DNA from 3 places in the Enterobacter hormaechei subsp. xiangfangensis genome. Region 2 is predicted to be linked to each of the others. Evidence: riboswitches for the same ligand, from Rfam matches in the RefSeq annotation. Region 2 holds a riboswitch; each other region holds the start of a gene.

Region 1 (9,575 bases), 470 kb from region 2:
GACGTGGCCTTCACCCTGGCCGAAACCAGACAGTATAGTCGACACTTCCTCTTCGATACGGGCAGGCTGTGCATAGAGCATGGACGGGTCCATGTTGCCCTGAAGCGCCACTTTGTCCCCCACGCGACGGCGCGCATCGGCAATATCGGTGGTCCAGTCGAGGCCCAGCGCGTCGCAGCCGGTGGCCGCCATCGCTTCCAGCCACTGGCCGCCGCCTTTGGTAAACAGCGTCACCGGCACGCGACGGCCTTCGTTTTCACGCAGCAGGCCATCGACAATTTTGTGCATGTAGTACAGGGAGAACTGCTGATAATCACGTCCGGTCAGCACGCCGCCCCAGGTGTCGAAAATCATCACCGACTGCGCACCTGCTTTAATCTGCGCGTTGAGGTAGAGCGTGACGCTCTTCGCGAGCTTGTCGAGCAGCGCATGCAGGGCCAGCGGCTCGGCGTACATCATCTTTTTGATGACGGTAAAGGCTTTGCTGCTGCCGCCTTCCACCATGTAGGTGGCCAGCGTCCACGGACTACCGGAGAAGCCAATCAGCGGCACATCGCCTTTGAGCTCGCGGCGAATGGTGCGCACGGCGTTCATCACATAGCTCAGCTCGCCTTCCGGATCGGGGATCGGCAACTTATCAACGTCGGCTTTGCTTTTGATCGGAGAGGTAAAGCGCGGGCCCTCGCCGGTTTCGAAATAGAGCCCAAGGCCCATCGCATCCGGAATGGTGAGAATGTCCGAAAAAAGAATGGCGGCATCGAGCGGGAAGCGGCGCAGCGGCTGGAGCGTCACCTCACAGGCCAGCTCGGCGTTTTTGCACAGCGACATAAAATCGCCCGCCTGCGCACGCGTGGCTTTGTACTCTGGCAGATAGCGTCCCGCCTGGCGCATCATCCACACCGGGGTGACATCAACGGGCTGGCGCAGCAGCGCACGCAGATAACGATCGTTCTTCAGTTCGGTCATTTTGCAGTTCCTTATTGCGTCAGTCCGTCAGTGTAACACTACTCATACTCGGCCCGACACATTGCCACGGTATCTTCTATCAGGCGACGCGCCACCGTTCCCGGCGGGGGCAGCAGCGGTAAATCGTCGTAGCGATACCAGTTCGCCTCCAGCAGCTCTTTCTTATCGATAACAATCTCGCCGCTGTCGTATTCCGCCATAAACGCGGTCATCAGGGACATCGGGAACGGCCACGGCTGCGACGTCACATAGCGCAGGTTTTTCACCTTAATGCCGCTCTCCTCCATCACCTCGCGCGCCACCGCCTGTTCCAGCGTTTCGCCGACTTCCACGAACCCGGCGAGGACAGTATGAATGCCGTTGCGATGACGGGTATGCTGCGCCAGCAGGATGGAATCATCACGGCGGATGGCGACAATGATGCACGGTGCGATTTGCGGATAGTAGCGTTCACGGCAGTGGCCGCAAAGCATTGCCCACTCGGTTTTGCTCGGGTGCATGGTGTGGCCGCAGTAGCCGCAGTATTTGTGCGAGCGGTAAAACTCCGCCAGCTGCACGCCGCGCCCCGCCAGCTGGAACAGGCCGACATCCCGATCCAACACCTGACGAACGGATCCCATATCCTGACGACGAGCCTGTAGGATCAACCATACCGGATCGCCCTGCCACTCGCCGATCCGCAGCGCAGGTTGGCCGACGAGATCGAAGATTTCTGCCGCACCGTAGGGTATCTCCCCACCGGGCAGCCACAACTTTTGCTCGTGACTGACGATCCACCAACCCAGATCTGATTTTTCAATAATACGATCCATATCTATTGCACTACCTTCGCTTCACTGACATGTTGTTAGCATTGTGGTTACATTTTGGATAAGCAGATCCCATTCTAAACCTTATGGAGTCGACCATGTTAAACCAGCTGGAAAGCCTGACTGAGCGCGTTGGAGGAAGTAACACCCTGGTGGATCGCTGGCTACATGTGCGCAAGCATCTCCTTGTGGCGTATTACAATCTGGTCGGTCTTAAGCCTGGCAAAGAATCCTTTATGCGGCTGAACGAAAAAGCGCTGGATGATTTTTGTCAGAGCCTTGTCGACTACCTCTCCGACGGCCATTTCAACCTTTATGAACGCATTATCCGCGAAATGGAAGGGACAACGCCGTATTTAGCGGCCAGTAAACTCTGTCCGCTGCTGGAAGCCAACACCCAGCGGATCATGGACTACTACGATTCCGCGCTGGAGAACGCTATCGATCACGATAACTATCTTGAGTTTCAGCAGGCGCTTTCCGACCTTGGCGAAGCGCTGGAAGAGCGATTCACGCTGGAAGACAAGCTCATCGCCCTCGTGCTGGACAACAACCTGAATATCAGCACCAGCGATAACGTTGCGCGCCCTGCTTGAGTTCTTAATCGTTAACGAGTAATTTACAACCATTCGCCCCTCTGCGGAGGGGGATTTTTCTTGTCGGAGTGCCCAGTGTGAAAGCACGGGCTGAGACCGTTAATTCGGGATCCGCGGAACCTGATCAGGTTAATACCTGCGAAGGGAACAAGAGTCACACTGCTGTTGTATCGCCCCTGAGGCGATCTTCTCTTGCTTCATCCGTCGTCTGACAAGCCATGTCCTTCACTTTTGGAATGAGCTATGTCTACTGCAAAACTGACCCGCCGCGAACAGCGCGAACACGCACAACGCTTCATCGACACCCTGGAAGGCACCGCTTTCCCGAACTCGAAACGCATCTACATTTCCGGCTCACAGGCTGATATCCGCGTCCCGATGCGCGAAATCCAGCTCAGCCCGACGCTTATCGGCGGCAGCAAAGACAACCCGCAGTTTGAAGACAACGAAGCCGTGCCGGTGTATGACACCTCGGGCCCGTACGGCGATCCTGATGTTGCTATCAACGTCCAGCAGGGTCTGGCAAAGCTGCGCCAGCCGTGGATAGAGGCGCGTAACGACTGCGAAGAACTGAGCGTGCGCAGCTCTGCGTACACCAAAGAACGCCTGGCCGACGACGGTCTGGACGCGCTGCGCTTTACCGGCCTGCTGACGCCGAAACGCGCTAAAGCGGGCAAATGCGTAACCCAGCTGCACTACGCGCGCCAGGGTATCGTCACGCCGGAGATGGAGTTCATCGCCATCCGCGAAAACATGGGCCGCGAGCGCATCCGCAGCGAAGTGCTGCGCCACCAGCATCCGGGTGAAGGGTTTGGCGCTCGCCTGCCGGAGAACATCACGCCGGAATTTGTGCGTGATGAAGTGGCCGCCGGGCGCGCCATTATCCCCGCCAACATCAACCACCCGGAATCCGAGCCGATGATTATCGGCCGCAACTTCCTGGTGAAGGTCAACGCCAACATCGGCAACTCAGCGGTGACGTCATCCATCGAAGAAGAGGTGGAAAAGCTGGTCTGGTCGACGCGCTGGGGCGCGGATACGGTGATGGACCTTTCCACCGGCCGCTATATTCACGAAACCCGCGAATGGATCCTGCGTAACAGCCCGGTGCCGATTGGCACCGTCCCGATTTATCAGGCGCTGGAGAAGGTCAACGGCATCGCCGAAAACCTCACCTGGGAAGCGTTCCGCGACACGCTGCTGGAGCAGGCGGAACAGGGCGTGGACTACTTCACCATCCACGCGGGCGTGCTGCTGCGCTACGTGCCGATGACGGCGAAACGTCTGACCGGTATCGTCTCACGCGGCGGTTCGATTATGGCGAAATGGTGCCTTTCCCATCATCAGGAAAACTTCCTCTACGAACACTTCCGCGAAATCTGCGAAATTTGCGCCGCGTACGACGTCTCCCTGTCGCTGGGCGACGGCCTGCGTCCTGGCTCCATCCGCGATGCTAACGACGAGGCGCAGTTTGCCGAGCTGCACACGCTGGGCGAGCTGACCAAAATCGCCTGGGAGTACGACGTGCAGGTGATGATTGAAGGCCCGGGCCATGTGCCGATGCAGATGATCCGTCGCAACATGACCGAAGAGCTGGAGCACTGCCACGAAGCACCGTTCTACACGCTGGGGCCACTGACAACTGACATCGCGCCGGGCTATGACCACTTCACGTCAGGCATTGGGGCGGCGATGATCGGCTGGTTCGGCTGCGCCATGCTCTGCTACGTGACACCGAAAGAGCACCTCGGCCTGCCAAACAAAGAGGACGTGAAGCAGGGACTGATTACCTACAAGATTGCCGCCCACGCGGCGGATCTGGCGAAAGGCCATCCGGGCGCGCAAATTCGCGACAACGCCATGTCCAAAGCGCGCTTTGAATTCCGCTGGGAAGACCAGTTTAACCTGGCCCTCGATCCGTTCACCGCCCGCGCCTACCACGACGAAACCCTGCCGCAGGAATCGGGCAAAGTCGCGCACTTCTGCTCCATGTGCGGACCAAAATTCTGCTCGATGAAAATCAGCCAGGAAGTACGCGATTACGCCGCCGCGCAGACCATTGAAGTCGGCATGGCGGACATGTCGGAAACCTTCCGCGCGAAAGGCGGCGAAATCTACCTCAAAAAAGAGGAGGCATAATGTACCAGCCTGATTTCCCCCCTGTCCCCTTCCGCTTAGGGCTTTACCCGGTGGTGGACAGCGTGGCGTGGATAGCGCGCCTGCTGGAGGCAGGCGTTCGCACGATCCAGCTACGCATTAAGGATAAACGCGATGAAGAGGTGGAGGCCGACGTGATCGCCGCTATCGCGCTGGGACGTCGCTACCACGCCCGCCTGTTTATCAACGACTACTGGCGGCTGGCGGTTAAACACCAGGCGTACGGCGTGCATCTGGGACAGGAAGATCTGGAAACGACCGATCTCAACGCGATCCGTGACGTCGGTCTGCGGCTGGGCGTTTCTACCCATGACGATATGGAGATCGACGTGGCGCTGGCAGCCCGCCCCTCTTACATCGCGCTCGGTCACGTTTTCCCGACGCAAACCAAACAGATGCCGTCCGCTCCACAGGGCTTGACGCAGCTGGCGGCCCACGTTAAGCGCCTTGCCGATTACCCCACCGTTGCCATCGGCGGGATCAGCCTTGAACGCGCGCCCGCCGTGCTGGAAACCGGCGTCGGCAGTATCGCCGTCGTCAGCGCTATCACCCAGGCCGCAGACTGGCAGGCCGCCACCGCACGGCTTTTACAACTGGCAGGAGCAGGCGATGAAAGATCGTGATTTTATGCGCTACAGCCGCCAGATCCTGCTGGAGGATATCGCCATTGACGGGCAGCAAAAGCTGCTCGCCAGCCGGGTACTGATTGTCGGTCTGGGTGGATTAGGCGCCCCCGCCGCGCTGTATCTGGCTGGCGCGGGCGTGGGCACGCTGGTGCTGGCCGATGACGATGAGGTACATCTCAGCAATCTGCAACGGCAAATCCTCTTCACGACAGAAGATATCAACCAGCCTAAAGCGCACGTTACGCGCCAGCGGCTGAACCAGCTTAACCCCGATATCGAACTGGTCGCGCTCCAGACGCGGCTGAGCGGGGAAGATCTGCAACGCGAAGTGGCCCTTGCCGACGTGGTGCTGGACTGTACGGACAATATGGCGACGCGTCAGGCCATCAACGCGGTCTGTGTTGCGCAGAACACGCCGCTGATCACCGCCAGCGCGGTCGGTTTCGGCGGGCAAATAATGGTGCTTACGCCGCCGTGGGCACAGGGCTGCTACCGCTGCCTGTGGCCTGACGAGGCTGAACCGGAGCGTAACTGCCGCACGGCAGGCATTCTGGGCCCGGTGGTGGGCGTGATGGGTACTCTTCAGGCGCTGGAGGCCATCAAGTTGCTCAGCGGCATGGAGACAGAACGCAACACGCTGCGGCTGTTCGACGCCCGCTCCAGCGGATGGCGTCATCTGGTGTTAAACCGCGCCAGCCACTGCCCGGTATGCGGAGGCCGCAATGCGCATTCTGTTTAACGATGAGCCGATGACGTGCGACGACGATCTTACCGTTGCCGCCCTGCTCGACACGCTGCGCCAGCTGAAGCCGGGAACGGCGCTGGCGCTCAATCAACAGATCCTGCCGCGCGAACGGTGGGAACATCAGCAGGTCAATGAAGGCGACCAGATCCTGCTGTTTCAGGTTATCGCAGGGGGCTGAGATGTTACGTATTGCCGACAAAGTCTTTGATTCACATCTGTTTACCGGAACCGGAAAATTCGCCTCTCCGCAGCTGATGGTGGATGCCATTCGTGAGAGCGGCAGCCAGCTGGTGACACTGGCGATGAAGCGCGTGGATTTGCGTCAGCACAACGATGCCATACTTGCGCCATTACTGGAGGCAGGCGTGACGCTCTTACCGAATACCTCCGGTGCGAAAACGGCCGAGGAAGCAATTTTCGCTGCGCAACTGGCGCGGGAAGCGCTCGGCACCCGCTGGCTGAAGCTGGAAATTCATCCGGACGCCCGCTGGCTGTTGCCCGATCCGATCGAAACCCTGAAAGCGGCAGAGAAGCTGGTGCAGCAGGGATTTACCGTCCTGCCCTACTGCGGTGCCGACCCCGTGCTGTGCAAGCGTCTGGAAGAGGTCGGCTGCGCGGCCGTAATGCCGTTAGGGGCACCCATTGGCTCCAACCAGGGACTGGAGACCCGCGCGATGCTGGAGATCATCATCGAGCAGGCGACCGTGCCCGTGGTGGTGGATGCGGGCATCGGCGTACCCAGTCACGCCGCGCAGGCGCTGGAGATGGGGGCCGATGCGGTGCTGGTCAATACCGCGATTGCGGTGGCCGACGACCCGGTGATGATGGCGCGTGCGTTCCGCCTTGCCGTGGAGTCCGGTCTGCTGGCACGCCAGTCCGGCCCTGGCTCGCGCTGCGTTCAGGCGCAGGCCACCAGCCCGCTGACCGATTTTCTGGAGGCGCTCTGATGGCTACCTTTACCGATCGCTGGCGTCAGCTGAACTGGGACGATATTGCCTTACGCATCAACAGTAAAACCTCTGCGGACGTAGAGCGGGCATTAACAGCCAAACATTTGACCCGCGAGGATTTGATGGCGCTGCTTTCTCCGGCAGCCGGCGCGTACCTTGAACCGATGGCGCAGCGCGCGCAACGCCTCACCCGCCAGCGTTTTGGCAACACGGTGAGCTTTTACGTGCCGCTCTATCTTTCTAACCTGTGCGCCAACGACTGCACCTACTGTGGTTTCTCCATGAGCAACCGTATTAAGCGTAAAACGCTGGATGAGCATGAGATCGCCCGCGAGTGTGCGGCTATTCGTGAGATGGGTTTTGAACATCTCCTGCTGGTGACGGGTGAACATCAGGGCAAAGTGGGGATGGACTATTTTCGCCAGCATCTTCCGGCCATCCGCCGCGAATTTGCCTCGTTGCAAATGGAAGTGCAGCCTTTGTCGCAGGAGGAATATGCGGAGCTGAAAACGCTCGGGCTGGACGGCGTCATGGTCTATCAGGAAACCTACCACGAGGCGACCTATGCCCGGCATCACCTGAAAGGGAAGAAGCAGGATTTCATCTTCCGGCTGGAAACGCCGGACAGGCTGGGGCGCGCCGGTATCGATAAAATTGGGCTGGGCGCGCTTATCGGTCTGTCCGACAGCTGGCGGGTGGACTGCTATATGGTGGCGGAGCATCTGCTGTGGCTACAGCAGCGCTACTGGCAAAGCCGCTATTCCATCTCTTTCCCGCGGCTGCGTCCGTGTACGGGAGGCGTTGAACCCGCTTCGCTGATGGATGAGCGCCAGCTGGTGCAAACCCTGTGTGCATTTCGCCTGTTCGCGCCGGAAGTGGAATTGTCGCTCTCCACGCGTGAATCACCCGCGTTTCGCGACCGCGCGATCCCGCTGGCGATCAATAACGTTAGCGCCTTTTCCAAAACGCAGCCGGGCGGTTACGCGGACGATCACCCGGAACTGGAACAGTTTGCACCGCACGACGGACGACGGCCCGAAGCGGTGGCGGAAGCCCTGACTGCCCAGGGGCTACAGCCCGTGTGGAAAGACTGGGATAGCTGGCTGGGAAGAGCCTCGCATTAGCGCTGAAACCGACTGCAAAAACGCGAAAAGGTTACGAGGCGGCTCGTAAGATCAAAACCGGGCGATTGAGGCGATCTGCCTGGTTTTCTTATGCTTTACCACGTCAGCAACGGACGCTGACCAGGGTGAAAATGCTTCTTCCTCGTTTCGCCCTGCCCTCCGCCTCTTAAACAAAATTTTAATCGATACAATAAATACGTCGTTTCTTATCTACGCTTAAGATAAATCATCTCGTCGGTAATCGCCTTCTGTATAATTTACTACCAGCAACCGGACAGCGACTATGCTGAGGGTATCGACAGACGCAACGCGTCTACCATCTGGATTGATGTACAACTCATGGCACTCCACAGTAAAAAGCTCTCTTTTACGCGGCCAATTATGGTCAGCTTCGCGGGGATCCTGCTCAGTTTTGCGCTGATCGCCATCCTGGTTATCCTTTCACAGAGAAAGGATTTTCTTGAGGATTATCATAAGATTAATGGTAACTTCACCCATAATCTGGCGGTAAACTATACCGAATCCATCCTGCGAGAAAATGACTATATTCTTGGTCGTGCTGCGATGTACTTCGCCCGTAACGACAGAGTAAATCAGACAATTAATATCGACCCGACACACGGTTTGCAGATGTTGATGCATTTGCAGAACCTGATGCCGACGGTGTCGTCTATCTCTCTGGCGGACACAGTAGGGCGCCATCTGCGCGCGCCGGAAGTGCTGCCAACGGAGAAGGGTAAGTCGTTCGACGCCCGGACCCGTCCATGGTTTATCGGACAAGCGGAAGCCAGCAACTTTCCTCACTACACCCGCCCCTATCTGGACTATTTTACCCAACATCCTACGGTCACTCTCTATAAGCCGGTCATTTCACCGGAAGGCCGCCTGAAGGGCACGCTCGCTTTCCATCTTGATTTAACGTCCATGGGGTATACCCTGCGCCAGATGGTGGCGCCGGTTCAGGGTGAGTTTTTTGTTGTGGAGCGTGACGGCGCTGTTGTGCTGCATCCGGACACGGGGGCGCTCTTTAAGCAGTACGTAAGCGAAGCGCTGATGGACCAAATGACCAGCGGCGAGGGCCATCTTTTCGACCCCAAAAGTAAAACCTGGTATTACTACTACTCTTTCACCAATCCGGACTGGTTTGTGATTTATCGGGTCTCCGATGCCACGCTTACCGTCATCACCCGGCATGAGACCACCGTCGTCGGCTGGGGATTTGCGCTGGCGGCAATCATCATCATTCTGTTTGGGCTTTACCTTCGTCATGCCTCGCGTTCTGTGCTGATGAACATTATCAATGCCATCAAAACCGGCGACGTCAACCAGGCGCCACGCCTTGAAGCGATGCTCAGCCATACCATTCGAACCAATAAAGAACGCGAGCTGGCCTATGTCCGTCAAGCCACCCATGATGCGCTGACAGGCTGCAAAAACCGCCGTGCGTTCGACAACGATGTGGATGAGCTGCTGACCGCCCATCAACCCTTCGTTCTGGCGCTGATCGACATCGATAACTTCAAGTCCATTAACGACACCTGGGGCCACCTGAGCGGGGATATTGTGCTGCGCAACGTGGCACGCGAAGGTATTCAGATCATG
Region 2 (9,575 bases):
AGGCGCATCTGGCGCAGTTCCGTGAGCTGTTCGCACAGATTATTGAGGCAGGGCAGGCGGGCGGGCGCTACGCCGAACTGCTGGCCATCAACCTGCTTGAACAGGTGCTGCTGCGCCGCATGGAGGCCATCAACGAGTCGCTTAATCCGCCGCTGGACAACCGCGTCCGCGACGCCTGCCAGTACATCAGCGACCACCTTGCCGACAGCCAGTTTGATATTGCCAGCGTCGCCCAGCATGTGTGCCTGTCGCCGTCACGGCTGTCGCATCTGTTCCGCCAGCAGCTTGGCGTGAGCGTACTCAGCTGGCGCGAGGATCAGCGCATCAGCCAGGCGAAACTGCTGCTCAGCACCACCCGAATGCCTATCGCCACCGTCGGGCGTAACGTCGGCTTTGAAGATCAGCTCTATTTCTCTCGCGTGTTTAAGAAGTGCACCGGTGCCAGCCCGAGCGAATTCCGTGCGGGATGTGAATAATCGGTAAACATTCAGGTGAACTTCAGGCGCATCTTGTAAACTATTCAGACAATTGATGCCTTGACGCGGTGCAGGGCGCTAAGCAGAATCGCTGATTCGTTTTCTGACCGGAATAGTTATGCAGGCATTGCTGGAACATTTTATTACCCAGTCCGTTATGTATTCGCTCATCGCCGTGGCGCTGGTGGCGTTTCTGGAGTCGCTGGCGCTGGTCGGGCTGATCCTGCCCGGCACCGTGATGATGGCGGGGCTTGGGGCGCTTATCGGCAGCGGCGAGGTCAATTTCTGGCAGGCGTGGATGGCCGGTATTATCGGCTGTTTGCTGGGGGACTGGATCTCCTTCTGGCTGGGCTGGCGCTTTAAGAAGCCGCTGCACCGCTGGTCGTTCATGAAAAAAAACAAAGCGCTGCTGGATAAAACCGAGCATGCGCTGCACCAGCACAGCATGTTCACCATCCTCGTGGGGCGCTTCGTTGGCCCAACGCGTCCGCTGGTGCCGATGGTGGCCGGGATGCTGGATCTGCCCGTCGCGAAGTTTGTGGTGCCGAATATCATCGGCTGCGTCTTCTGGCCGCCGTTCTACTTCCTGCCGGGTATCCTGGCGGGCGCGGCGATTGATATTCCTGACGGTATGCAAAGCGGTGAGTTTAAATGGCTGCTGCTGGGCACGGCGGTGCTGCTGTGGCTGGCGGTCTGGCTCTGCTGGCGCCTGTGGCGCAGCGCGAAAGCCAGTGTTGATCGTCTGACGCGCTATCTTCCGCGCACTCGCCTGCTCTGGCTGGCCCCGCTGACGTTGGGGGTGGCCGTGGTGGCGCTGATCGCGCTGATCCGCCACCCGCTGATGCCGGTGTACGGCGAGATCCTGTTGAAGGTGGTGAGCCGTTAAGGTGTTTTCCCTCTCCCTGTGGGAGAGGGCAAGGGTGAGGGCATCAGACCTCACGAATACCTAAAAGTGAAGATGCCCCCGCCTTACCACTCAGAAGTTCTTCTGTTTCCCCATCCCACAAAATACGTCCCTCCGCGATCACCACCGATCGCGGCGCGATGCGTGCGGCATCTTCGATGCTATGCGAAACCATCAGCATCGTCAGTTGTTCGCGCTCGCAAACCTCCTCAACCAGCGAGAGCATTTCCTGACGCAGAGCGGGGTCGAGCGCCGAAAAGGGTTCATCGAGCAGCAGTAGCGGCTGCTTGCGCACCAGGCAGCGCGCCAGCGCCACGCGCTGGCGCTGGCCGCCGGAAAGCTCACCCGGTAGTCTGTTGATAAACGCAGCCAGGCCCATTTGTTCGGCGATCGCCTCCAGCGTCTGACGCTGCGCAACATTGAGCTTCAACCCCGGATCCATACCCAGCGCGATGTTCTGCCACACCGTAAGATGATTGAACAGATTGTTTTCCTGGAACAGCATCGACACCGGGCGCTTAGCCGGCGGAGCGTAGGTATACTCGCCATTATCAATGACGATCGACCCGCTGGCAGGCTGTAAAAAACCGGCAATCAGATTGAGCAGGGTACTTTTTCCGGCCCCGCTGGGGCCAAGCACTGCGATTCGCTCTCCCTGACGAACGGAGAGGGTAAAACGCATTGGCAGGTGCTCATAAAGCCAGGTTACATCAGTCAGTTTTAACATCACGCCCCGGAAGTTTTTCGATAACGGTAAATAACGCAAAGCACAGCAGCAACAGGAGTAGCGCCGTGACGGCGCCGTCCTGGCTACGATAGGAGCCAATTTGCTGATAAAGCCAGAACGGCAGCGTGCGGAAATCCTCGTTGCCGAAGAGGGCCACAACGCCAAAATCGCCAATCGACAGCACGCAGGCAAACGCCAGCGCCTGGGCCAGCGGACGCTTTAGCGCGCGCAGTTCGACCACCTTCAGACGCTGCCAGCCCTGCATGCCCAGCGACTGACACAGCAAACTGTAGCGGCTATTGACGTCGCGCATCGGGTTTTCCAGCACCTTGAGCGCGTAAGGGATGGCCATCAGTGCGTTGGTAAAAATGACGATGCCGTCGGCGCTTTCCGGCAGGCCGATGGTGCTGTTGAACAGTAAAAAGAATCCGGTCGCCAGCACAATGCCCGGCATCGCCAGGATCAGCATACCCGTCAGTTCCAGCGCGTGTCCGGCTTTACGGGCATGACGCGCGTGCAGTTCGCGGCTGCTCCAGAGCAGCATCATGGTCAGGATCACGCACAGTAGCCCGGCAGCCAGCGCGATGCGCAATGAGGTCCACGTTGCTTGCCACAGGACAGGCTGTTGCAGTACCGACAACACATTGCGATTCAGGCCATCAACAATAACGGCCAGCAGCGGGGGCAGCAGAAGCAGGAGTGCCAATGCGATTAGCATAAAATCCGCGACGCGGCTGTGCAGGCTGTCCTGCGGATCGCGCCAGCCTGTCAGGTTATTGCTACCTGTGGGGATCGCTTTACTTAGCCGCTGGCTGAGTAACACCAGCGCCAGGCAGCAGACCATCTGCACGATCGCCAGCAGCGCGGCGCGGCCCGGATCGTAGTCGTAACTTAAGGCCTGATAGATCGCCAGCTCAATGGTGGTGGCCTGCGGCCCGCCGCCGAGAGAAAGTACGGTCGCGAAGCTGGCGAAGCAGAGCATAAAGATTAGCGCGGCAACCGGAGCAATCTGGCGTCGCAGCCACGGCCATTCGACAAAGCGGAAGAACGACCAGCCGCGCATGCCAAGCTGGGCGGCAATCTGACGCTGCTCACCGGGAATGTTTTCCAGCGCCTGTAAAAAGAGGCGCGTCGCCATCGGCATATTGAAAAAAATATGCGCCAGCAGAATGCCTTTCAGGCCGTAAGGGGAGAAGGTCCATTCCAGACCAAGCAGGTTGAAGAGGGATGCCAGCCAGCCCTGCCGACCGTAGACGCTCAGAATGCCGAACACCGCCACCAGCACGGGCAGGATCAGCGTCATCGCGCACAGCCGCAGCAGGGCAAGCCTGCCGGGGAAACGTCTGCGATAGAGGGCGCGTGCAAGGAAAATGGCCGGGATCGCCGACAGCAGCGCGGAGAGAAACGCCTGCCAGAAGGAGAAGCGGATGACGTGCCAGAGATAGCTGTCGTGCCAGAGGGCGAGCAGATCGCTCTCTGGCGCGTTAAACCACAGCGCAAGGAATGCACCCAGGCTGACGACGACCATCAGTACGGCGGCGAGCAGCCCGGGAACTAACCAGCCGGGGATCAGCGGCTGACGGCGCGTTGCCATTCACTAATCCATGCGGCGCGCTGGGCGGCAACCTGCTGCGGCGTAAATTCCAGTGAGGTTTGCGGCTTGTTTAGCTGCTCAAAGCCTGCCGGCAGCGCAACGTCAGTGACCGGGTACATCCAGTTGCCGGTCGGAATAGCGTTCTGAAATGCCGGGGAGATCATAAATTCCAGGAATTTTTCGGCAAGCTCCGGCTGTTTGCTCGCGGCGGTGCGGGCGGCCACTTCCACCTGCAAATAATGCCCTTCAGCAAAGTTCGCGGCGGCGTAGTTGTCTTTCTTCTCGGCGATAATGTGGTAGGCCGGAGAGGTAGTGTAGCTCAGCACCAGGTCGCTTTCGCCTTTCAGGAACAGGCCATAGGCTTCGCTCCAGCCTTTGGTGACGGTAACGGTTTTCGCGGCCAGCTTCTGCCACGCTTCCGGCGTTTTATCCCCGTAAACTTTTTGCATCCACAGCAGCAGCCCCAGACCCGGCGTGCTGGTACGCGGATCTTCGTAAATCACGCGCCATTTCTGGTCACTTTCGACCAGCTCTTTCAGGCTTTTGGGCGGATTCTTCAGCTTGTTTTTATCGTAGACAAACGCAAAGTAACCGTAATCAAAGGGAACGAAGGTGTCGTTTTTCCAGCCGCCCGGTACGTTAACGGCATCTGCCGCCACGCCGCTTTTGGCGAACAGTCTGGTTTGGGTGGCGGCTTCCAGCAGGTTGTTATCCAGCCCGAGCACCACGTCGGCTTTGCTGTTTTTGCCTTCCATGCGCAGCCGGTTAAGCAGCGAGACGCCATCTTCCAGCGCCACGAATTTCAGCTCGCAGTTGCAGTCCGCTTCAAAGGCTTTTTTTACCACCGGGCCAGGGCCCCAGTCGGCGGAGAAGGAGTCGTAGGTGTAGACCGTCAGAACAGGCTTAGCAAAAACAGGCAGCGCAAACAGCGCCAGCAGAGGAAGAACGTTTTTTAACACTTTGCACCTCAGGGTTGAGTGGCAAAGGATTTTGAGAGACAGCCTCAAATCCCTTCGCCGGCGTTATCCGGATCAGGTTCGACGGGTATTATCTCAGCGCACATCTGTGATGCAGCACCCCGTTGAGAACGGCGCTATTGTAATGATTTGGTGAATATTACGAAAGCGTTATGGCTCCGGCGGCGCAAACCAGGCGGATTTAAAATCAAACCAGCCCAGGGTGTTCATCCGCAGGCCGCGCATGCTGCGCTGGCCCTGGATCAGCAGCCAGTGGTGAATCAACGGTACGATCGTCTGCCCGGCCAGTAATTCCTGACACCAGGCGGCCAGATCCATTTCTCCTGCCCGCCACCGTGCGGCGTCCTGCTGCCAGTCCCGGTTGATACAGTGCTGAATCAGGGGCACTTCGTACAGGTGAGAAAAGAGCGAGAAATCAAGCGGCAGCGTAAAGTTTGCGCTGTTGAGCCAGATATCGCTGATGACGTCTCCGCGATGCCATTCATCATAATCGACTTCCTGTATCGCCAGCGTCACGCCTTCGGCTGCCAGCAGCGTGCTCATGATCCTTGCGATAAACCTGTGCTCAATGTGATCGCGATAGTAGCTGAGGGTGATGGTCTCCAGTCCGGCAGGTTTTTCACTGCGCACTGGCTGCGCATGGTGCCAGCGCGGAAGCAGGCCATAGGCCGGGAACCACCAGGTCTGGTATTGCTCCTCTGCGTGATAAATCAGGTTAGCAGGGGCAAGAATATGGCTTATCCACCTGCGTACGTCGTGGTTTGCCCCGCGATGGCTGCGGCTATCAAAGAGCAGGTAGTAGCAGCCCTCCTCCAGGCGGCTTTCGAACGCCTTTTCACCGGCTGTTGGCCCTTCCAGGGTCAGGCCTGCGCTCAGCTCTTCGTTGAGATCCGGTAACACCCAGACGTTCACTTCGTCGATCAACGCCCTGTAGCCAAAGTAATCATCAAAGGCGCGGATCTTCAGCTGATTACTGTTGTTTCGTGTAACGGAGTAGGGGCCCGTACCAATCGGCTGGCTGGAAAAATTGTTCAGGGAGCGCCACTCGGCAGGCAGGATCATTGAGGGGACGTAGCCCAGAAGCCACGGAAGCCATTTGTCCGGCTGCGATAGCTCAATATCCAGCGTCCAGGCCGTTGGGGAGTGGATCCGCGAGATATGCGAATAGAGCGGCAGCGTGCGGGCTCGCTCTAAGGAATCGATAACGTCGCGCATCTCCAGCTCGCGTCCATGGTGGAAATGAATGCCGGGGCGTAAGAAAAAGCGCCAGTGGCGCGGGGAAAGCTGTTGCCAGTGGTGCGCGATATCCGCCTCCAGTTCCCCGTTTTCCTCATTTATTCGCGTCAGGCCGCTGAAGATTTGTCGGGCCATGTGGGTTTCAGAACGCCGTAACGCCGTGCCGGGCAACAGATTTTTCATCGGACGGTAGTAGAGCACCCGCAGAATGTGTCGGCCCTGACGAAAACTGCGTCCGAGATGGGAGACCAGCATTTGGCGCACGGCGGCCTTGTCGCCCACCAGCTGGACCAGCTGATCGATACGGTCCTGCTCGAGCAGGTCTTCTGCACGCTGCTGCTGCAATGCCAGCCCGGTGTAGAGAAAGGTCAGCCGCGAGCGTTTCCCGCGTCCCGCCTCCGCTTCCCAGCTTAACCACCCCTGCTGCTGCATGGTATTGAGCAGCGTGCGCATATGGCGGCGGGAACAGCTAAGCAGGTCAGCCAACTCGTTGAGCGTGGTTTCCTGCGATTGCCCCTCACAGCACTGCCAGAGGCGGATAAATTGTTGTTGCAGACGACCAGAAGGCATAAAAGGGGAACTCCTGACAAAAAATCAGCAATTTATTAATCCCTATATTAAGCCAATAATCCTTATCGATGAAGCGAGGAGGTAAATTATGAAGAGGTCTACCGCACGTCAGTTTTATCAGCACTATTTTTCAGCGACAAAGGGAGTGTCCTGGCTGGCCCGCCAGTGCGCAGAGCAGCGGCTGAGAATACTGGAAGATCTGATGCAGTGGGACGTTACGAAACCGACCTCTTCTCGCTAACTCGCCTCGATCATGTGTGACTGAGTATTGGTGCTAATCACCCGCCAGCAAAATGTTTTTTGCTGGCTTTTTTCGTTTACTATTTCACCCAATTTCGATTCGCTTTCATAAGGACTTGCGCATGCTCTGGTTGATGACGATGGGGCGACGCCTGAATGGCGTGTACGCCGCTTTTATGCTGGTGGCCTTCATGATGGGCGTAGCCGGCGCGCTACAGGCGCCGACGCTGAGCCTGTTTCTCAGCCGCGAGGTGGGGGCGCAGCCGTTTTGGGTGGGCCTGTTCTACACCGTCAACGCCATTGCCGGGATCCTCGTCAGCCTGTGGCTGGCGAAACGATCCGACAGCCAGGGCGATCGCCGCAAGCTGATCCTCTTTTGTTGCGCAATGGCCGTGGGCAACGCGCTGCTGTTTGCCTTCAACCGCCATTACCTGACGCTCATTACCTGCGGCGTGCTGCTGGCCTCTCTGGCGAACACCGCCATGCCGCAGCTCTTCGCCCTGGCACGGGAGTACGCCGACAACTCGGCGAGGGAAGTGGTGATGTTCAGCTCGGTGATGCGTGCGCAGCTCTCGCTGGCGTGGGTCATTGGTCCCCCGCTGGCGTTCATGCTGGCGCTGAACTACGGCTTCACCACCATGTTTTCCATCGCGGCGGGGATTTTTGTCATCAGCCTGGCGCTGATAGCCTTTGCGCTGCCATCGGTGGCGCGCGTAGAGCAGGTGACGGACAAGCCCATCACGCAGGTGAGCGGCTGGCAGGATAAAAACGTCCGCATGTTGTTTATCGCCTCCACGCTGATGTGGACCTGCAACACCATGTACATTATCGATATGCCGCTGTGGATCAGCAGCGATCTGGGACTGCCCGACAAGCTCGCGGGGATCCTGATGGGCACCGCTGCCGGGCTGGAGATCCCGGCGATGATTCTGGCGGGTTACTACGTCAAACGTTTCGGAAAGCGTCGGATGATGGTCGTCGCCGTGGCGGCTGGGGTGGTGTTCTACGCGGGGCTGATCCTGTTCCATTCGCGTGAAGCTTTGCTGACGTTACAGCTGTTTAACGCGGTATTTATCGGCATCGTTGCCGGGATCGGCATGCTCTGGTTCCAGGATCTTATGCCCGGACGCGCAGGCTCTGCGACCACGCTTTTTACCAACAGCATTTCGACCGGAGTGATCCTGGCGGGGGTGATTCAGGGGGCGCTGGCGCAAAGTTACGGGCATGGCTCAGTTTACTGGGTGATTGCCGCGATTTCGGTGGTTACGCTTGGGCTGACTTGCCGGGTTAAGGATGTCTGATTTTGGAAGGCGGCTTTACGAAACAAATCAATGGCCCGCTTTTTGCGGGCCATTGTCTTTAGCCCATAAACGCAGGCTGTTTTTTCTCGTACGCGGAGATGGCGTCTTCGTGCTGGAGAGTTAAACCAATGCTGTCCAGACCGTTCAGCATGCAGTGGCGACGGAACGCATCAATGCTGAAGCTGTAGGTTTTATCCCCGGCTTTCACCACTTCCCCTTCCAGATCCACTTCAAACGAAATCCCCGGGTTTGCCTGCACCAGCGCAAACAGTTCATCGACCTGTTCGTCACTCAGCGTCACCGGCAGCAGCTGGTTGTTAAAGCTGTTGCCGTAGAAGATATCCGCGAAGCTTGGGGCGATAACCACCTTAAAGCCGTAGTCGGTCAATGCCCATGGCGCATGTTCACGCGACGATCCACAGCCAAAGTTTTCCCGCGCCAGCAAAATGGAGGCGCCTTTGTATTCCGGAAAGTTCAGGACGAATTCCGGGTTTGGCACTTCGCCTTTATCGTCGAGGAAGCGCCAGTCGTTGAACAGATGCGCACCAAAACCCGTGCGCGTCACTTTCTGCAAAAACTGCTTAGGAATGATAGCGTCAGTATCGACGTTAGCGGCATCCAGCGGGACAACACGGCCCGTATGTTGGGTAAATTTCTCTGCCATGATTGTCTCCTTATTTCAGGCTGCGAATATCGGCGAAATGACCGGTGACTGCCGCAGCGGCGGCCATTGCCGGGCTGACCAGGTGGGTGCGCCCACCGCGGCCCTGACGGCCTTCAAAGTTACGGTTGCTGGTGGAGGCACATCGCTCGCCCGGATTCAGGCGGTCGTTGTTCATCGCCAGACACATGGAGCAGCCGGGCAGGCGCCATTCGAAGCCTGCTTCGATAAAGATCTTATCCAGACCCTCCGCTTCCGCCTGGGCTTTCACCGGACCGGAGCCCGGCACAACCAGCGCCTGCACGCCCGGCGCCACTTTGCGGCCTTTAGCAATTTCTGCCGCAGCGCGTAAATCTTCAATACGGGAGTTGGTACAGGAGCCGATGAACACTTTATCAATGCTCACGTCGGTCAGCGGTACGCCGGGTTTCAGCCCCATATAGGCCAGCGCCTTTTCCGCACTGGCGCGCTCGACCGGATCGGCGAAGGAAGCCGGGTCAGGAATGCTGTCGTTGACAGAAATCACCTGGCCCGGGTTGGTGCCCCAGGTGACCTGCGGGGCGATCTCTTCCGCCTGTAACGTCACAACGGTATCAAAAATTGCCCCCTCGTCCGTTTTCAGGGTTTTCCAGTACGCTACCGCGTCGTCAAAATTCTGACCTTTCGGCGCATGCAGACGCCCCTTCACATAGTTGAAGGTGGTTTCGTCTGGGGCCACCAGTCCTGCTTTGGCGCCCATCTCAATGGCCATGTTGCAGAGGGTCATACGACCTTCCATGCTCAGCGCCTGGATAGCATCTCCGCAGAACTCAACGACGTGACCGGTGCCGCCTGCACTGCCGGTTTTGCCGATAATCGCCAGCACGATATCTTTCGCGGTGATACCCGG
Region 3 (9,575 bases), 2.3 Mb from region 2:
ATTTTTTACCGCTCCATTGCGCTAACGCTACATAATCGGGTCTGGCGTAAGCAGCTCAAAATCGAGGCAAGGCCAATGTCACACCTCAAACGTTGACCACAATAGTCAATTGAGCGGCAGTAGTATGCACTGTAAGCGCTACGGGGTTCTTTAGTCGATTTCAAAGCCCTTACGCGGGCTTATTTTTTGCCTTTCATCCTGTTCTTACCCGCTTTTTCCCTCTCTGGGATACACTCTTTCTATAGCTAAAAAAGGGAGCAACCCGGATGGCAACCTATCCAGACAGTTTATTAATTCTTAACGGCAAGAGTGCAGGCAACGATCTGCTGCGCCAGGCGATTACCGAATTGCGTGAAGATGGCGCGCGCATTCACGTGCGGGTGACCTTTGAAAAAGGCGATGCGGCGCGCTATATCGATGAAGGTATCAGGTTAGGCGCTGAGACCATCATTTCCGGCGGCGGCGACGGAACGATCAACGAGATCGCCGGTGCGCTCATTGACCTCAACGCCGCAGCTCGCCCGGCGATGGGGATTTTACCGCTCGGTACCGCCAACGATTTTGCCACCAGCGCCGGTATTCCGGAGGATGTAGGCAAAGCACTGCAACTGGCTATCCTCGGGAAAGCGACCGCCGTCGATATTGCGCAGGTGAATGAAAAAACCTGCTTTATCAATATGGCGACGGGCGGTTTCGGCACCCGCATTACCAGCGAAACGCCGGAAAAACTGAAGGCCGCGCTGGGCGGCGTTTCGTATCTCATCCATGGCCTAATGCGCATGGACACCCTCAAGCCCGACAGCTGTGAAATTCACGGTGAGAACTTCCACTGGCAGGGCGACGCGCTGGTGATTGGTATCGGCAACGGGCGGCAGGCGGGGGGCGGTCAGCAGCTTTGCCCGGAAGCATTGATCAACGACGGTCAATTACAGCTGCGTATTTTTACCGGCGACGGGCTGCTGCCTGCGCTGTTTACGACGCTGACGCAGCCAGAGGAGAGCCCCAATATCATCGACGGGAAATCCGCGTGGTTTGAAGTGATCGCCCCACACGGCATGACCTTTAACCTCGACGGAGAGCCGCTCAGCGGCGAGCGATTCCGCATTGAGGTCTTGCCCGGGGCGTTGCAGTGCCGTTTGCCGCCGGACTGTGTGCTGTTGCGCTGATTTTTTACAGCGTGCGCGATAATGCCCTCTCCCCACAGGGCTGAGGGTTCCCCAGTAATTTGAAATCAAAAGCGATAACGTTGCCTCAGAATAACTGAGGGCTTTCAGCGATGCCTCGGTCCGGCTGTAAATCGCTGAGGCGTTTCCTGTAGGCCGGGGCGAGGCGCAGGGATGCGCCGAGAGGGCGGGCTGTACAGGGATGTTACTTCCGCCCGTCCCCGATAAGCCGGAAGGAATAAGCCGAAGGGACCGCGAAGCGGCGATTTACCGCCGGGAGCCCGGGTCGCCAGGGTGGTGGCGACTGAGCCCCCCTCTCCTCAAGGGAGAGGGGGCCGTTTGTGCAGGCATTATTTTGTGAGGAACCCTCAGCCCACGGGGGAGAGGGATACGGTGGCGTCAGGCAATCGTGACTTTACTGTCCAGATAGACATCCTGAACCGCATTAATCAGCTTCACGCCGTCGGCCATGGATTTTTTAAACGCCTTACGGCCCAGGATCAGCCCCATACCGCCCGCACGTTTGTTAATGACCGCCGTGCGCACCGCGTCGGTCAGGTCGGTTTCACCGCCTGCCGCACCGCCGGAGTTAATCAGCCCGGCGCGGCCCATGTAGCAGTTCGCCAGCTGGTAGCGCACCAGATCGATCGGGTTGTCGCTGGTCAGCTTGCTGTACACGCGGTCGTCGGTATAGCCAAAGTTCACCGCTTTATAGCCGCCGTTATTCTCGGCCATTTTCTGCTTCACGATGTCCGCGCCGATGGTTGCCGCCAGGTGGTTTGCCTGACCGGTCAGATCCGCTGATACGTGGTAATCCACGCCGTCTTTCTTGAATGACGCGTTACGCAGATAGGCCCACAGCACGGTTACCATGCCCAGCTCGTGGGCACGCTCGAACGCCGCGGAGATTTCTTCAATCTGACGTCGCGACTGTTCAGAGCCGAAATAGATGGTTGCCCCGACCGCCACCGCGCCCATGTTGAACGCCTGCTCGACGCTGGCGTACAGCGTCTGGTCATATTCGGTTGGGTAGCTCAGGGTTTCGTTGTGGTTCAGCTTGACGAGGAACGGAATGCGGTGAGCATAGCGGCGAGAAACGGAGGCCAGCACGCCATACGTCGATGCCACACAGTTACACCCTGCTTCAATCGCCAGCTCGACAATGTTTTTCGGGTCAAAGTAGAGCGGGTTAGCAGCAAACGACGCTCCCGCCGAGTGCTCTACGCCCTGGTCAACGGGCAGAATGGAGAGATAGCCGGTCCCGCCCAGACGGCCGGTATTGTAAAGCGTCTGCATGTTTCGCAGTACGGCAGGCGGACGGTTGTTGTCAACCATGACCCGGTCTACGTAATCATGGCCAGGCAGATAAAGCTGGTCGGCTGGAATGGTCATACAACGATGCTGTAAAAGGCTGTCGGCGTCTTTGCCAAGCAGCTGCGCAATATCAGTCATAGTGATGCTCCCGTAAGTCCGACATGATGTCGGAGCGTGTGATCCAAGCCCACGTTTTTGCAGGCAGAGTAAGCCTGGTACCGACTTAACCTATTTTCCACCATTTGCAACTTTTTTAAGCACAATCTGCTGGCTCGTTTCGTGTACAACATTTTTGTTACACTGATCAAACAATCGCCTTAAAGGTATTTAAAAGGTATTATCACATGGTATGTTACATGCGTACCTCTGACATGCAGGATTAAAAAATGAAAACGAAAGTCCAACTGTCATTCATGATGTTCGTTGAATGGTTTATCTGGGGCGCATGGTTTGTGCCGCTGTGGCTGTGGCTGAGTAAGAGCGGGTTTACCGCCGGGGAAATTGGCTGGTCGTATGCCTGTACCGCGATTGCCGCGATCCTCTCTCCTATCTTGGTCGGCTCGCTGACGGACCGTTTCTTCGCCGCCCAGAAAGTGCTGGCCGTGCTGATGTTCGCTGGCGCGATTCTGATGTATTTCGCAGCACAGCAAACCCAGTTCAGCACCTTCTTCCCGCTGCTGCTGGCCTACTCCCTGACCTATATGCCGACCATCGCGCTGACCAACAGCATCGCCTTCGCAAACGTCGATGACGTAGAGGCTGATTTCCCGCGCATCCGCGTGATGGGCACCATCGGCTGGATTGCCTCCGGCCTGGCGTGCGGCTTCCTGCCGCAGATGATGGGCTATAGCGACATCTCTGACACCAATATTCCGCTGCTGATGACCGCTGCCAGCTCCCTTCTGCTTGGCGTCTTCGCGCTGTTCCTGCCGAATACCCCGCCGAAGAGTACCGGCAAGCTGGATTTCAAAGTGATGCTGGGGCTGGATGCGCTGATCCTGTTGCGCGATAAAAACTTCCTGGTGTTCTTCTTCTGCTCGTTCCTGTTCGCCATGCCGCTGGCCTTCTACTACATCTTTGCCAACGGCTATCTCACCGAAGTGGGGATGAAAAACGCCACCGGCTGGATGACCCTCGGCCAGTTCTCTGAAATCTTCTTCATGCTCGCTCTGCCGTTCTTTACCAAACGCTTTGGTATTAAGAAGGTCTTGCTGCTGGGTCTGATCACCGCCGCCATTCGCTACGGTTTCTTTGTTTACGGCGGCGCCGAGCAATACTTCACCTACGCCCTGCTGTTCCTCGGCATTCTGCTGCACGGCGTAAGCTATGACTTCTATTACGTCACCGCGTACATCTACGTGGATAAAAAAGCGCCCGTGCATATGCGCAACGCGGCGCAGGGCTTGATCACGCTGTGCTGTCAGGGCTTTGGTAGCCTGCTAGGTTACCGTCTCGGCGGCGTGATGATGGAAAAAATGTTCGCATATAAAGAGCCGGTGAATGGGCTGACCTTCAACTGGGCCGGAATGTGGACGTTTGGTGCAATCATGATTGTGGTGATTGCCGTGCTGTTTATGCTGTTTTTCCGCGAATCGGATAAAGAGATCACCGCAATTGAGGTGGTTGATGGCGATACCGCGCTGACACTAGGGGAAGTTAAATGAAACAAGACCGTATTCTCGGTGCTCTTTACGGGCAGGCGTTAGGGGATGCGATGGGGATGCCGTCGGAGCTGTGGCCGCGCAAGCGGGTGAAAGCGCACTTCGGCTGGATCGACCGTTTCTTACCCGGCCCGGCTGAGAATAATGCCGCCTGTTACTTTAAGCAGGCCGAATTTACGGATGATACGTCAATGGCGCTGTGCCTGGCCGACGCGATTATCGAATGCGACGGGGAAATTAACCCTGACGTTATCGGTAAGCATATTCTGGACTGGGCGCTGGATTTTGACGCGTTCAATAAGAATGTGCTCGGCCCGACCTCCAAAATTGCCCTGAACGCCATCCGTGACGGCAAGCCGGTGAGCCAGCTGGAGAACAACGGCGTCACCAACGGTGCGGCGATGCGCGCCTCCCCGCTGGGATGCCTGCTGCCGGCCACGCGTCTGGCGCACTTTGTGGAACAGGTTGCGTTAGCCTCCAGCCCGACCCATAAATCGGATCTCGCCATCGCCGGTGCGGTGGTGATCGCCTGGGCGGTTTCACGCGCTATCGACGGCGAGCGCTGGCATCACATCGCCGATGCCCTGCCGGGTATTGCCCGTGCGGCGCAGGAGGCGAACACGACCACCTTCAGCGCATCGCTTTCCGCTCGTATTGAGCTGGCCCTGAAAACCGTGCGCGAAGCCAACGGTACCGAGTCCGCCAGCGAGCAGATCTATCAGCTTATTGGCGCGGGCACGAGCACCCTTGAGTCCGTTCCGGCGGCGATTGCGATGGTCGAACTCGCGGGCACCGATCCGAACCGCTGCGCGGTGTTATGCGCCAACCTGGGCGGTGATACTGACACTATCGGCGCGATGGCAACGGCCATCTGCGGTGCGCTGCACGGTGTACAGGCCATTGATCCGGCACTCAAAAACGAACTTGATGCCGTAAACCGGCTCGATTTCGGCCACTACTGTGAAAAACTGCTGCACTTCCGGGAGCACAGGGAGGGCGTATGAGTGCTTTTGCCCGCCGTCTCGAAACCCTTCACGCCACGCGTCCCGTAACGGTGCTCGGCGCGGCGGTCATCGACGTGATTGCCGACGCCTACGCCCTGCCCTGGCGCGGGTGTGATATCGAACTGAAGCAACAGGGAGTGAATATTGGCGGCTGCGCGCTGAATATCGCCATCGCTCTAAAGCGGCTCGGCATTGCTGCGCAAAACGCGCTTCCTGTCGGCCACGGCGTGTGGGCCGATATTATCCGTAACGCCATGGCGAAGCAGGATCTGCACAGCGCCGTGGAAGCGGAAACGGGTGATAACGGCTGGTGCCTGGCGCTGGTGGAGCCTGACGGTGAACGGACCTTTATGTCGTTCAGCGGCGTGGAGAATCAGTGGCAGCAGCGCTGGCTGGACGGGTTAAGCGTGCCGGCAGGGAGCCTGATCTCTTTGTCCGGCTACCAGCTGGCGTCCCCCAGCGGTGAGCTGCTGACGGCCTGGCTGGAAAGTCTTCAGGATGCGACGCTCTTTATCGATTTCGGTCCGCGCATCGCGGATATTCCCGACCCGCTGATGGCAAGGATTATGGCCTGCAAACCGATTGTCTCGCTTAATCGTCAGGAGGCGGAACTTGCCGCAGAATGGCTTGGCGTAAGCGTGGAAGAGCTCGGCACACGGTGGCAGCAGAGGTTTGGCGCTGCGCTGATCGTACGCCATGATAAAGACGGGGCGGTCTGGTATGACGGTGACGCTTCCGGACACGTTCCGGCGTTTCCTGCTACCGTGGTCGATACCATCGGCGCGGGTGACAGCCATGCGGGAGGTACCCTTGCCGGTCTGGCCGCGGGATGGTCACTGCCAGAGGCGGTGCAGCTTGGCAATGCCGTAGCCGCCTGGGTAGTCAGCCATCGCGGTGGCGACTGCGCCCCCACGCGCGAGGCCCTACTCCTCGCACACAAAGACGTATAGGTCGCTGCGGCAGTAGCTGATGCTGTACTCAATTGGCCGGTGCTGTTGATCGAGCGCGACTTGCTTGATCACCAGCACCGGTATCTTATCGTCCATCTTGATATGCGCCTGAAACTCGCTGTCCGGCATCCGGGCGCTGACGCGGGACCGGGTGCGCTGCGGAAAGATATTCTGGCTGCGGAAGTAATCATAAAGCGAGACGCCAATGTCGTCCGGGTTGGGAATTAATCCTACTGGTACCCAGGACTCCTCTATCGATACTGCATCGTCATCCACATAGCGGATGCGCTTAAGCAGAAATACATCACTGTCTGGCGCAAGGGAAAGGTGGCGGGCGATCTCCTCCGGACATTTCACGACGCGTTTATTAACCCACAGCGTGTTGGGCGTTTTGCCCCGCAGCACCACCTGCTGAGAAAACCCGCGCGCCTCTTTTAGCGAATATTCAAAGATATTGTTGATTTGCGTCCCGTATCCACGCGCGCGGGTGACGACGCCAGCCTCTTCCAGCGCCTGCATCGCTTTACGCACCGTAATGCGCGACACACCGGCAAGCTGGCTCAGATCGCGCTCGCCAGGCAAAATATTACCGTGCGCGAGCACGCCGCTGCGTACCGCGTTTTTAACCGTTTCGGCAAATTTCAGATACAGCGGCGTGTTGTCCGGTGCGGCAATTCGTTCCTTGAGTTGAGCAATTAACCGGGTATGCGCTTGTTCCATCTCTGTTTTTCTCTGGCATAAGGTTTTATGCCAGTATACGGCTTACCACCATGCATGAAAATGGTGAACCGGCCCAATACCGTGACCCACTTCCAGAGAATCGGCTTTTGCCAGCGCGTCCGAGAGCCAGATCTTCGCCTCCTGTACCGTATCCGCCCAGTTCGCGTTTCGGGGACGCAGCGCCGCCAGCGCCGCCGAGAGCGTACAGCCCGTGCCGTGGGTGTTTTTGGTCCGTACGCGCGGGGCGGTGAAACGTTGCGCGCCATCGTGGGTGAAGAGCCAGTCCGGGCTTTCTGCATCATCGAGATGACCGCCTTTCATCAGTACCGCGCGACACCCCATCGCCAGCAGCGCATTGCCCTGCTCTTTCATTTCACGTTCGTTTTGCGCGTGTGGCGCATCCAGCAGCGCGGCGGCCTCAGGCAGGTTTGGCGTGATCAGCGCCACCTGCGGCAGCAGCTTTTTACGCAGGGTGTCGACGGCCGAGGCGGAGAGCAGCGGATCGCCGCTTTTGGCCAGCATCACGGTATCGAGCACCACGTTTTTTATCTGATAACGTTTGAGACGTTCCGCGACCGCTTCAACAATGTCCGCCTCTGCGAGCATGCCAATTTTGGTGGTGTCGATACGTACATCGCTGAATACCGAATCCAGCTGTGCGGCGACAAAATCCGGCTCAATGCGATACACCGACTGTACACCGCGCGTGTTTTGCGCCACCAGCGCGGTGATAACCGAGCATCCATAAGCGCCGAGCGCAGAGAAGGTTTTCAGGTCTGCCTGGATCCCCGCTCCGCCGCTGGGATCGGTTCCCGCAATAGTCAGGGCATTTATGCGTGTCATACCTGTTCCTCCAGCGCGTAAAGCGCGTCCAGAAACGCGGAGGAAAAGCTGCCGGGCCCCCGGCTTTGAGTCAGGGCAACTGACCCTGCGCGCTTCATAAAGCCGCAGGCAGCCGTCGCGTTATCAAGCCTGTCGCCAGGCAGCGAGCAGCAGGCGGCGACGACCGCCGAGAGCGCACAGCCAGTTCCTACCACGCGGGTCATCAGCAGGTCGCCGCCCGCGACCGTACGGGTTCGCTGACCATCAGTGATGTGATCCACTTCTCCTGTGACGACCACAACGGCATGGGTCTGACGGGCGAGCGTCTGCGCAGCGGTCAACGCGCTCGCTGCCGTATCGGTGGAATCAACCCCGCGCCCGCCCGCACTCATTCCGGCAAGGGCGAGGATTTCGGAGGCGTTTCCACGAATGGCCGCAGGTTTAAGGGATAATATTTGCTGGCAAAAACGGGTGCGGAACGCCAGCGCGCCAACCGCAACCGGATCCAGAACCCAGGGTGTGCCCGCGGCTACAGCGCTCTCAATAGCCCGACGCATCGACTGGGCGCGCGGTGCGGTGAGTGTACCCACGTTGATGAGCAGAGCATCGGCAAGCGCGGCAAACTGTTCCGCTTCCTCGGCTTCGATCACCATTGCCGGGGAAGCGCCCAGCGCGAGCAGCACGTTGGCGGTGAAGGTCTGCACGACATCGTTGGTCATACAGTGCGTGAGCGGGGAACGGGTTCGGAATTGATGTAAAACGTGTGAGTCGAGCAGGTCAGGCTGCATGGTTTCGCTCCTGCCGTGCGTGAAGAAGCGATGACCGGGTAGGCATCTGACTTCCCTACGCTGGCATTATCCAGATCAGGTAATACGGGTATTTCTCAGCCTTCACAAAGAAGGGCACCCCGAGTCAAATAAAACAAAATCAAAAGCTTGCGATTAACGTCCCGTTAATCCCTGTTCTGGATCATGCCAGCGGGAAGCCAAAGACTCAACCCTAAAAAATCCTCTGTGTCCCAGTTTGTGTCTCACGTTGTGACCCACAGATAAATGGCAGGCACAAAAAAAAACCGCCCATAAGGCGGCTTAAGTAAATTATTCAGTCGTGAAGATTTAAATGAAATTTATTTTCTGCATACGCTTTCTTCATGCAGTCGAAGTGCTTTTGCCAATTCCAATTGGAATGCAAAGGAAAGACGGGAACGGCTGATCTTGATACCGTCAATAATGATGTATGTAGGGTAAACAGTGACCATGCGGCCCAAGTATTGGAAGTGTTTAGGGTGGTTTGCTTTATCGTTATTCATTGTGTGCCATCCGTCTGGGTGGGGGGTAATCCCGGCAACGGATGATTGATCTAAAATCGATCAAAATCAATAACTTAACAGATCACCAAATCCAGGGGGTGTACATTGGCAAGCCTCCCTCAGCCTAACCTATACACGAACAGAAAATAGGGGCGGATTCCTTCCAGTTGGGTGGGAAAATATCCGGGAGTTTGGATATTGTTGCTAGGCCCCTCGATCTGAGGCCCCGGGTGATGAGAGTATTTTCGCCAAATATCTGGGGGCACTCCCTACCGGATGGCCTGCATTCTGGTCAAACATTGTCCAACCTTCCGCTCTTACAGTGCGCTCGCTCAGATATCCCTTTATTCTCAATTACTTAATAACAACACAATACCATTCTGTCCTTTTACCCTATGGACCAGTGGCCCCGCCGGGCCACCCTGGAGGCGTCCGCCTCCCCTGTGCGCCTGTGGCGCGTTATTTTGTGGCAAGCAATACAAACCCACAGGGTTAAGAGTTGTAGCGCCACAGGCGCATACAGAAAGCGGGTCTACAGAGGCCCTCTGAGGGGCGAAGGCTTTCGCCCCGGTTGGTATTGAGAATAGCTATCGTTTACAAATGATATTGATTCTCATATGTGGATAAAAAAG

What was found. A riboswitch is a leader RNA that binds a small molecule or an ion and turns the genes downstream of it on or off. The one in region 2 is predicted to bind thiamine pyrophosphate.
Region 1: another riboswitch for thiamine pyrophosphate. It lies ahead of thiC (phosphomethylpyrimidine synthase ThiC); the one in region 2 lies ahead of thiB (thiamine ABC transporter substrate binding subunit).
Region 3: another riboswitch for thiamine pyrophosphate. It lies ahead of thiM (hydroxyethylthiazole kinase); the one in region 2 lies ahead of thiB (thiamine ABC transporter substrate binding subunit).

What each region holds. Positions count from the first base shown of each region.
Region 1 covers NZ_CP017183.1:259,026-268,600, reverse strand. The annotation lists gene hemE (uroporphyrinogen decarboxylase) at 1-966, opposite strand, end outside; gene nudC (NAD(+) diphosphatase) at 1,005-1,778, opposite strand; gene BFV63_RS01305 (Rsd/AlgQ family anti-sigma factor) at 1,874-2,371, shown strand; TPP riboswitch at 2,426-2,535, shown strand; gene thiC (phosphomethylpyrimidine synthase ThiC) at 2,615-4,510, shown strand; gene thiE (thiamine phosphate synthase) at 4,510-5,151, shown strand; gene thiF (thiazole biosynthesis adenylyltransferase ThiF) at 5,138-5,893, shown strand; gene thiS (sulfur carrier protein ThiS) at 5,877-6,077, shown strand; gene thiG (thiazole synthase) at 6,079-6,846, shown strand; gene thiH (2-iminoacetate synthase ThiH) at 6,846-7,973, shown strand; gene BFV63_RS01270 (sensor domain-containing diguanylate cyclase) at 8,313-9,575, shown strand, end outside.
Region 2 covers NZ_CP017183.1:732,271-741,845, forward strand. The annotation lists gene araC (arabinose operon transcriptional regulator AraC) at 1-476, shown strand, start outside; gene BFV63_RS03520 (DedA family protein) at 595-1,362, shown strand; gene thiQ (thiamine ABC transporter ATP-binding protein ThiQ) at 1,406-2,107, opposite strand; gene thiP (thiamine/thiamine pyrophosphate ABC transporter permease ThiP) at 2,091-3,701, opposite strand; gene thiB (thiamine ABC transporter substrate binding subunit) at 3,677-4,660, opposite strand; TPP riboswitch at 4,692-4,792, opposite strand; gene sgrR (HTH-type transcriptional regulator SgrR) at 4,829-6,484, opposite strand; gene sgrT (glucose uptake inhibitor SgrT) at 6,573-6,725, shown strand; gene BFV63_RS03550 (sugar efflux transporter) at 6,847-8,025, shown strand; gene leuD (3-isopropylmalate dehydratase small subunit) at 8,084-8,689, opposite strand; gene leuC (3-isopropylmalate dehydratase large subunit) at 8,700-9,575, opposite strand, start outside.
Region 3 covers NZ_CP017183.1:3,015,995-3,025,569, forward strand. The annotation lists gene BFV63_RS14445 (hypothetical protein) at 1-96, shown strand, start outside; gene yegS (lipid kinase YegS) at 267-1,166, shown strand; gene fbaB (class I fructose-bisphosphate aldolase) at 1,563-2,615, opposite strand; gene BFV63_RS14460 (nucleoside permease) at 2,864-4,141, shown strand; gene BFV63_RS14465 (ADP-ribosylglycohydrolase family protein) at 4,138-5,142, shown strand; gene BFV63_RS14470 (PfkB family carbohydrate kinase) at 5,139-6,092, shown strand; gene BFV63_RS14475 (GntR family transcriptional regulator) at 6,066-6,812, opposite strand; gene thiD (bifunctional hydroxymethylpyrimidine kinase/phosphomethylpyrimidine kinase) at 6,855-7,655, opposite strand; gene thiM (hydroxyethylthiazole kinase) at 7,652-8,422, opposite strand; TPP riboswitch at 8,458-8,554, opposite strand.